Regions from separate parts of the Actinoplanes sp. NBC_00393 genome, predicted to be linked through region 2. Evidence: riboswitches for the same ligand, from Rfam matches in the RefSeq annotation. Region 2 holds a riboswitch; each other region holds the start of a gene.

Region 1 (3,014 bases), 2.8 Mb from region 2:
GCCCTTGGCGCGGAACCGTGCGGTGTAGCGCGCGCCCTCCGTGGTGGTGGTGAAGATGTCCATGGTGAAGTGCCCGTTGCGCTGGGTGCGCTCGTTCGGGCCGGTGCCCGGCTTCGGCAGGATGCGGTCCAGCACGTAGCGGGTGGGCGGCAACGCCAGCCCGGCGACCAGGCCGCCCAGCGCGAGTTTCGTGCCGAAGGCGAGCACCGGTGACAGCGGGGAGGTGCCGACGCTCATCGTCTCGCGGTAACGGAACCGGCGACCGTACGACCAGCCGCGCAGGGCGTTGCTGCGGCGGACGATCCGGGTGTTGTAGGACGCCATGACGAACGGCGCTAGGTGGCCGCGAAGCGTGGGATCCACTTCGGAGGCGGGCAGCGTGACCATGTCCGGCTGGCGGCCGAGATCTGGTTCCGCGGAACGGTTGGGACTCAACGAGTACGGGCTGGCCCCGATCTTGCGCAGCTTCACGTCCTTCTTCATGACGTCGAGCTGGTTGCGCATCGAGTCGATCGTGCCGCCGCTGACACCCCCGCGCATGCTGGTCACCACCAGCGTGGTGTCGGTCAGCTCGCCGGCACCGTCGGCCTGAACCTGCTCGTACAGCACGTGCACGCCGATGTCGGAAGGAATCGAGTCAAAGCCGCAGGAGTGCACGATTCGGGCCCCGGTTCGCCGGGCGACCTCGTGGTTGTCGTCGATGCTGTCCCGGGCGAAAAGAACCTCACCGGTCAGGTCGACGTAGTCGGTGCCCGCCTCGGCGCAGGCGTGCGCGAGAAGCCGGCCGTACTTCGCATACGGCCCCGCCGTGGTGATGACAACCCGGGTGCGGGCGGCCATCGTGGCCAGCGCGGCAGCGTCGGTGGCGTCCGCGACAACGAGTGGCCAGTCGACGCCCAACTCGGACCGGACGGACTCCAGTTTCGCCGGTGAGCGCCCGGCGAGCGCGATCCGGGTGCCGGTTGGCGCGTGGCCGGCCAGATGCCGCGCCACCAGGACACCGACAAAACCGGTGGCACCGTAGACGATCACGTCGAACTCGCGTGCTCCATCGCTCATGGCTGCCGATTGTGCACCCTCGGTGGACGGTCCGCAGCACTGGTTACCGATCGGTAGTCGAGTCACGGAAATATATGGAGTTACTCGCACGAAGTTGGATCAAAGCCGCTAATTTGGGGGTACAAGGTCACCGACCCCGCTTGCAGGCATGGCCAGCCTCGTCGGGCGGTGACAATTGTCGGCAGTCCGCACATTGCGGACACCGTGGCCGGAACGCCGAGTCCTGCCGCCGACCACGGATCAATAACCCAAACGGCATGGAGCGGGGGACCCAAAGGTTCCTCGGCGCTGATGCGCCTCGGGGTGAAGCCGCCACGTGCGGCCGGGCACCTCTGCCCGAACCCGACAGCTGACCTCGCAGGCGTGGAGGACAACTACTCATGTTTCACATCCACAAACAACTTCACCGTGCCCTCGGCGTGGTTGCCGCCGGCCTTGCCGGAACCGTGGCACTGGTCGGTCCCGCCTCGCCCGCTCAGGCATCCGTCAACTGGGACGCCATCGCCCAATGCGAGTCCGGAGGCAACTGGCGCATCAACACCGGCAACGGCTATTACGGCGGCCTCCAGTTCAGTCGGGGCACATGGCGTGCCTACGGCGGCGGAAGGTACGCGACGACCGCGAATCGGGCGACCAAGTCCGAACAGATCCTGATCGCCGAACGCGTACTCCGCGGTCAAGGAATCGGTGCCTGGCCGCACTGCGGCAGGCGCAACGCCTACAAACCGAGCGCGTCCACGAAGGCCACTGCCCGAAAAGCCGCAGCTCGCAGGGCAGCCGCCAGTAGGGCCGCCGCCCGCAACGCACTGGCGCGCAGGGCCACCAGCGCCGCGACCACCCGCACGTACGTCGTCCGGCCAGGCGACACCCTTGCGGGCATTGCCAACCGTTACGACGTGGCTGGTGGGTGGCGTGCCCTGTACCGGGCCAATGACACGGTCCTGAACAGCCCGCACCTCCTTTACGCAGGCCAGCGGATCACGATCTGAACGTCGGGCTCCGGCCGTCCCGCGACGGGACGGCCGGGCTCAACACACACCGGACCTCAGTGGACGTCCGGCTGGACGAACTCCGGCTGGTCGAGCACGCGTAGCCACGAACCGTCCGGCTGCCGGCGCACCACCTGCGCGCGAGCGCCCGACCCGTCCTTGGGTGGGGTGGACGTCAGCGCCAGGTCGCCGCTCAGCAGGGTGGGCAGTGGCTGCTCGGGCTCGAACTGCGGCATCTTGGGCAGCAGTTGCTCCCAAAGCTGCTGGATCGCCTTGCGCCCACGCGTCTGACTGCCGGGCGGGAACGCCATCACGGCGTCCTCCTCATACAGCAACGCGAGGCCCTCGGCGTCCTTCGCGTTGGCGCGCTCCACGAACAGTCGGGTCAGGTCCTCAGGTCGGTACGCCTTCTCGCGATCGGTCATGACTCCAACCTGCCTTCAGCGCGATGACAAGTCCAACGCATAGTTCTTATGGCAACTACAATCGCGAGTCATGGATTTGCGGCAGCTGGAGTACTTCGTCGCGGTCGCCGAGACGGCCAACTTCACTCGGGCCGCGGAGCGCGTACACATCACCCAATCCGGGGTGAGTGCGCAGATCAAAGCCCTGGAGCACGAGCTCGGCGCCCGCCTCTTCGACCGCACCGGCCGCACCGCGCGGCTAACCGAGGCCGGTTCGGCCGCGCTGCGCTACGCCCGGGAGGCGCTCGACGCGGCAGCCGATCTGCGCGACGCGATCGACGACGTGAACGGCCTGATCCGTGGCCGGCTGACGGTCGGCATGGTGATCGGTTGCGAGGTGGCGCCCCTTTTCGATGCGCTTGCCGCGTTCCATCGCGAGCATCCCGACATCGAACTTGACCTGGTGGAGGCGAACTCCGACCAACTCGTCGCCGGTGTCCGTTCCGGAAGTTTGGATCTGGCTCTGGTCGGGCTGGCGGGCGAGCCTCCGGAGCACCTCGCG
Region 2 (3,014 bases):
TTTCGCGGCGTTGACCCAGCCGCGCAGGGTCTCATGGTTGACACCGAGCTCACGGCCGACGTCACGGATCGTGCGGCCCGCAGAACGGACCAGCTCGACCGCGTCCCGACGGAAATCCTCGGAATACTTCGAAGGGCGGGGCACCCGGACATCCTTCCCCCAGACCACTGTCTGGTTTCAAGGTGTCCGGCTCGAAGGTGGAACCTCACGGGTCCGGAGACAGCGCTGCCGGTCAGCCGGACGAACCGGCTGACGCTCACGGCAGCATCCCAGGCCAGCAGACAACGCTGGCCGTCAGCCGGACGAACCGGCTGACGCGCACGGCAGCATCCCAGGCCAGCAGACAACGCTGGCCGTCAGCCGGACGAACCGGCTGACGCGCACGGCTGCATCCCGGGCTGGGAGACAGCGGTGGTGGTCAGCCGGGCTGGCGGCTGGTGTTGGTTTGCTGTGTCAGCGGCGTTCGTCGAAGCGGCGGCGGGCTGAGCGGCCGGCCCGGAACGCCCGGCGGCTCAGCCAGAAGCCGAGCACGACGAGGGCAATGATCAACAGGAGCAACAGCCAACGCATCAAGACCTCCCCAGCCTGTTCACGCTCCTCTGTGCCCTGCGTGGTTCGTTTTCAACCGGCACTACGGCAAGGCGCGCAACGGTGGTTGGGGTTGGGTGACCACCCGGCCGCGGGGTACTTCGGTGGGGAGGGCGGGTCCGCGGCCGGGTGGTCGGGTGAGGTGTCAGAGGCGGATGCGCTGGCCCGGGAAGATCAGGCTGGGGCTGTCCAGGCGGTCCTTGTTCAGGTTGTAGAGCGTTCGCCAGCCGCCCTTGACGTGGTAGCGCTTCGCGATCTTGGCGAGGGTGTCGCCGGAGCGGATCACGTACGTCTTGCCGGTCGCCTTGGCGGTGGACTTCTTCTTCTTGACCGTCTTGGTGGTCTTGTAGACGCCGGGCTTCTTTCCGCACGTCGGCCACGGCTTGAGGCCGCGCTTCTTGTAGAGCTTCTCGGCGATCTTGATCTGTTCGGCCTTGGTGGCCCGGTTGGCGGTCGGGGCGTACTTGCCGCCGCCGTTCGCGAGCCATGTGCTGCGGCTGAACTGCAGGCCGCCGTAGTACCCGTTGCCGGTGTTGATGTGCCATCTGCCGCCGGACTCGCACTTGGCGAGCACGTCCCAGTTCACCTGGCGGGCGGCTTGTGCCGGGGTAGCGCCGACGAGCATGATGCCGGCTCCGGTTACGCTCGCGGTCATCAGACCGAGGGCAAGGCGCGTTCGTCTACCGATCCGAGACATGGAAGATCCTCCACGCCTGCGAGGTGAGCTGTCGGGTTCGGGCTGAGGTGCCCGGCCGGCTCGATGCGGCTTCACCCCTAGGCGCGGCATGTGGCGCGCCGGATTACGTGGGTCCCCCGCTCCTGCCCTCAAATCGTGTCCGGGAGCGGCGGCAGGATTCGGCGGACCGTCCACGGTGCCCGCAATCGCGGGACGGCCCGACGGTAACCACGGCGGGGAGGCGAAGACCAAGCTTCAGACCCGGAATAGTGACGTTCTTCTCAGTATTTGCCCGATTTGATCTTGTTCGTGCCCTGGAAAGGCAGGCATTCCGGAAACGGGGCTTCAGTCGGTCGTTCCGCTATCGCGGTGGCCGGACACATGGGACAGGCGCCGCCAAGACGCCCGGCAGCAGCGGGCAGCAAGGCCGACGCCGGGAGTGGCGGACCGGCCCGCCGGAAAGCAGCTTGGAGTGGTGCGGGGCCTGCCAGTTGCAGCGCCAGGTGATACGGGGCCAGCAGCCGGAGTCAACACCGAGCCGGCCGCCCGCAAGGCAGCGCAGAGTAGTGGGGTGCCGGCCGCCGGAAAGCAGCGCCAGGTGGTGCAGGGGCAGCCGTCGGAACGCGGCGCCGGGTGGGGCAGGCCGGGTGAGGGCTGGCCGGCCGCCGGAAAGCAGCGCCGGATGGTGCAGAGCCAGCCGCAGGAACGCGGCGCCGGGTGGGGGCAGGCCGGCCGCCGGGAGGCGGCTACGCGGGCAGGGCGACCCGGTCTGTGGCGTGAGCGGCAATGAAGTCGAGGTCGGGCTCCCAGCCCAGGCCCGGCGAGGACGGGACGTCGACGAAGCCGTCCACACAAACGATGGGGCTGGTGGTCACGTCGCGCGCGTAGTACTTGTCTGAGCCGGACACGTCGGACGGCAAGGTGAAGCCGGGCAGGGCGCTGAGGGCGACGTTCGCGGCGCGGCCGATGCCGAACTCGTGCATGCCGCCGCACCAGACCGGTACGCCGGACGCGCGGGCCAAGTCGTGCGCGCGGACTGCGAAAGTGAGCCCGCCCATCCGGGAGACCTTGATGTTGAGGATCCGCCCGGCCCGGAGACGCAGTGCGGTGACCAGGTCCTCCACGTCCTCGACGGACTCGTCCAGACACACCGGCGTGGAGATCGACGACTGCAGGGTCGCGTGCGCCACCAGGGCCCGCGGCGCGAAGGGCTGCTCGATCATCAGCAGCCCCAGCTCATCCAACGCAGAAAAAACCGAAATGTCCGAAACATCAAAGGCGCCGTTGGCGTCGACATGCAAAGGCAAGTCGGGAAAGGCGGAGCGCACCGCGCGAACCGGCGCAACGTCCCAGCCCGGCGCGATCTTGAGCTTGACCCGCTGGTACCCCTCGGCGACCCGGGCACCCACCTGCTCCAGCAGCGCATCGATGGTCGGCTCGATCCCGAGCGAGACCCCAGCGGAAACCCGTGCCCGTTCTCCCCCGAGGGCCGAAGCAAGCGACACGCCCTGAAGAGACGACCACAACGCCCAGGCCGCCACGTCTAACCCGGCCCGCGCGAAATGATTCCCCCGCACCTTCGCCATCGCCGCAGCCAGCTCCGACGGATGCTCCCACGACGTACGCAACACGATCGGCGCCAGGAACGACCGGGCCACCGCCCAGCAGCTCTCCACCGTCTCGGCCGAGTAGAACGGCCCGCTCGGCGAGGCGATCTCACCCCACCCGACAACCCCGTCCGCGCTGCGCA
Region 3 (3,014 bases), 420 kb from region 2:
AGCCGGGAAAGCGTGCGGAACGCGGTGTCCGCCGAGGCCCGCCAGATGCCGATCGCCATCAGCAGCCCGCCGCCGGCCATCGCGCACCCGGCGATGGTGTGCGGGAACGCCGCGAGCACCACCTCGTTGGTGAGCAGCTCGGTGAAGCTGGTCAGGTGCGCCCGCCCGGTCTCCGGGTCCAGCGCGTACGCCACCGGGTTCTGCATGAACGAGTTGGCGGCCAGGATGATGTACGCCGACAGCAGCGTCCCCACCGCGACCACCACGATCGTCGCCGCGTGCAGCCGGCGGGGGAGCCGGTCCCACCCGAAGTACCAGAGCGCCAGGAACGTCGCCTCGAGGAAGAACGCGAGCATGCCCTCGATGGCCAGCGTCGGCCCGAACACGTCACCGTAGAACCGGGCGAACGCGCTCCACCCCAGCCCGAACTGGAACTCCTGGACCAGTCCGGTGACCACGCCGACGGCGAACGTGACGATCAGCAGCTTGCCGACGAACTTGGTGAGGTGCAGGTACTTGTCCTTGCCGGTGCGCATCCAGGTCAGCTGCAGGCCGGCGGCGGCCGCCGACAGGCAGATCGACAACGGTACGAACAGGTAGTGGTAGATCGTCACGACCGCGAACTGCAGCCGGGTCAGATCGAGCACGTCCACGAGGTCCCCCACTTCTACGACGCCTCGTAGTAGATACTACGCCGCGTAGTACGACAAGTTGAAGTAGACTCCGGGCATGGCAATGGGCGACCTCGAGCGCGAGGTCATGACGAAGCTGTGGGACGCGCGCGAGCCGCTCACCGTCCGGCAGGTGCACGAGCTGCTCAGCCGTGACCGCGACCTGGCGTACACGACGGTGATGACCGTGCTGGACCGGCTCGCCAAGAAGAAGCTCGTGACCCAGCAGAAGGCGGACCGCGCTTATCGGTACGCGCCGGCGCAGACCCGCGAGGAGATGACCGCCGGGCTGATGCTCGACGCGCTCAGCGCCACCCCCGACCGCGACGCCGCCCTGGCGTACTTCGTCGGTCAGCTGCCCCCGGACGCTCTCAAGGCGGCTATCGAAGCGGCGCGCAACCCCGAGCGGTGACCGCCCTCCTGCTCGGCGCGCTCGGGCTCGCCCTCTCCCTGATCGCGCCGGGGATCCTGGCGCACGTCCGCTGGCTCGACCGTGCCCCGGTCGCCGGCGTCCTGCTCTGGCAGGCGCTCACGCTGACCGCGGTGCTCTGCGCCCTCGGCGTCGTCCTCGCCGCCCCGGAAGAGGTGACCCGCGCCGCCGGCGCCCGTCACCCGGAGACCGTGGCCGCGCTGATCTTCTCCCTCGCGGTGGCCGCGACCATCGTGATCCGTCTGCTGATCTCGCTCGGCCGGGTCAGCTACCGGGCCCGGGCCCGTCGCGCCCGGCACCGGATGCTTGTCGACTTGCTCGACCGGGTGGAGCGCCGGGAAGAGATCAAGGGCGGCGAGGTACGCGTACTCGACGGCCCCCTCCCGATGGCGTACTGCGTCCCCGGCCGGGACCCCCGCGTGGTCCTGAGCGACGGCGTCCTGCAGGTGCTCGACCCCGAACAGGTCGACGCGGTCCTCGCCCACGAGCGCGCCCACCTGCGGCACAAGCACGAGCTGGTGATGGAGTCGTTCACCGCGTTCTACCGGGCGGTGCCCCGGCCGCTGCGGAGCAGGGCGCCGCTGGACGCCGTACACCTGCTGTTGGAGATGGTGGCCGATGATGCCGCGCGGCGCCGCACCGGGCCGGCGCCGCTGCGGGCCGCGCTTGCTCGTCTCGCCGACGCCGTCCCCCTGGCGGAGGAGGTGGCCGCCGACCCGGAGGGTGAATCACGTCGCCGGCGCCTGGCCCGGCTGGACGGCCCGGACCGTAGCTCCACGACACTGACCGTCGCCGCGACCACCGCCGCGGTAGGCCTACTCGTGTTACCCACCGTAGTCCTGGTCGTCCCCTGGCTCGGCAAAGCCCTGAACACTTGGCCGTTCTGATCACGCAAAGTAGCCGACGAAGCGCGGACGGTTTCGCCACGTGGGCACGCTTCAGTTACGTCCTTGATCCGAGTACGGTGGTCCCCGGTTCGACAGCCCCCCATCGGCCATCCGGCCGATCTGGACGAGCCACCGCCTAGTCGCCCGCGAGGGCGAACCGGGGAACCAGGTAACCGGGGTGAAGCCGCGGCGACGCGGCCGGGCGCGCTTCCCGCCCGAACCCGTCAGCTAACCCGGTCGGCGGCCGAGTGGGAAGAAAGGACAACGCACCTTCGTGAAACGGATTGTGCGCGGCCTGATCTGCGCCGTGGCCGCGGCTGGGCTCGTGCTCACCGGATCGGCCGTTGCCCACGCCGAGCCCACCCCCTCCGACATCGAGAAGAAGATCGATACGGAGTGGAACAAGCTCGAACCCGTCATCGAGCAGTACAACGACGTCCACGGCAAGCTGAAGAAGCTGCAGAAGCAGCAGAAACAGCTGGAGAAGACCCTGGCCCCGCTGCAGGCCCAGGTGGACGCCGCCATGGTCGAGGTCCGCGGCCTCGCGGTGGACGCCTACATGCAGGGGCCGCCGAGCGCGCTCAACGCGATCATGAGTGGCGACCCGGACGGCCTGACCGAGAAGCTCACCCTCCTCGACCAGCTGGCCTACAACCGGGAGCAGTCGATCGCCGACGTGGCGCGGCTGCGCGACAAGTACGCAGCCGACAAGGCGAAGGTGGACCAGCTCGCCTCCGAGATCGCCGTCCGTGACAAGGATCTGGCGTCGAAGAAGACGACGATCGAGGGCGAGATCGAGGACCTCCAGCAGCTGCGGATCGATGCGTACGGCACGGCGGACGTCAACGACGGCCCGCTGCGGACCGGTCCGTGCCCGGTGACGTACACCAACGACAAGGGTGGTCGCGCGGCCCAGAAGGCGTGCGACCTGATCGGCAAGCCCTACGTCTTCGGCTCCAACGGCCCGAACAGCTACGACTGCTCAGGCCTGACGCAGGAGGCCTGGGGTTCGGTCGGCGTCCACCT

Evidence for each region. Region 2 has a riboswitch for cyclic di-AMP ahead of OHA21_RS01635 (transglycosylase family protein). Riboswitches for the same ligand answer to the same signal wherever they lie in the genome.
Region 1: it holds a riboswitch for cyclic di-AMP, as region 2 does, so the genes downstream of both, OHA21_RS41690 (transglycosylase family protein) here and OHA21_RS01635 (transglycosylase family protein) in region 2, are expected to answer to the same signal.
Region 3: it holds a riboswitch for cyclic di-AMP, as region 2 does, so the genes downstream of both, OHA21_RS03515 (C40 family peptidase) here and OHA21_RS01635 (transglycosylase family protein) in region 2, are expected to answer to the same signal.

What each region holds. Positions count from the first base shown of each region.
Region 1 covers NZ_CP107942.1:8,999,030-9,002,043, forward strand. The annotation lists gene OHA21_RS41685 (saccharopine dehydrogenase family protein) at 1-1,059, opposite strand, end outside; cyclic di-AMP (ydaO/yuaA leader) riboswitch at 1,295-1,438, shown strand; gene OHA21_RS41690 (transglycosylase family protein) at 1,440-2,048, shown strand; gene OHA21_RS41695 (YybH family protein) at 2,105-2,473, opposite strand; gene OHA21_RS41700 (LysR family transcriptional regulator) at 2,544-3,014, shown strand, end outside.
Region 2 covers NZ_CP107942.1:363,787-366,800, reverse strand. The annotation lists gene OHA21_RS01640 (transposase) at 1-144, opposite strand, end outside; gene OHA21_RS01635 (transglycosylase family protein) at 734-1,243, opposite strand; cyclic di-AMP (ydaO/yuaA leader) riboswitch at 1,284-1,459, opposite strand; gene menC (o-succinylbenzoate synthase) at 2,011-3,014, opposite strand, start outside.
Region 3 covers NZ_CP107942.1:782,838-785,851, forward strand. The annotation lists gene OHA21_RS03500 (cytochrome ubiquinol oxidase subunit I) at 1-653, opposite strand, end outside; gene OHA21_RS03505 (BlaI/MecI/CopY family transcriptional regulator) at 730-1,083, shown strand; gene OHA21_RS03510 (M56 family metallopeptidase) at 1,080-1,988, shown strand; cyclic di-AMP (ydaO/yuaA leader) riboswitch at 2,112-2,246, shown strand; gene OHA21_RS03515 (C40 family peptidase) at 2,263-3,014, shown strand, end outside.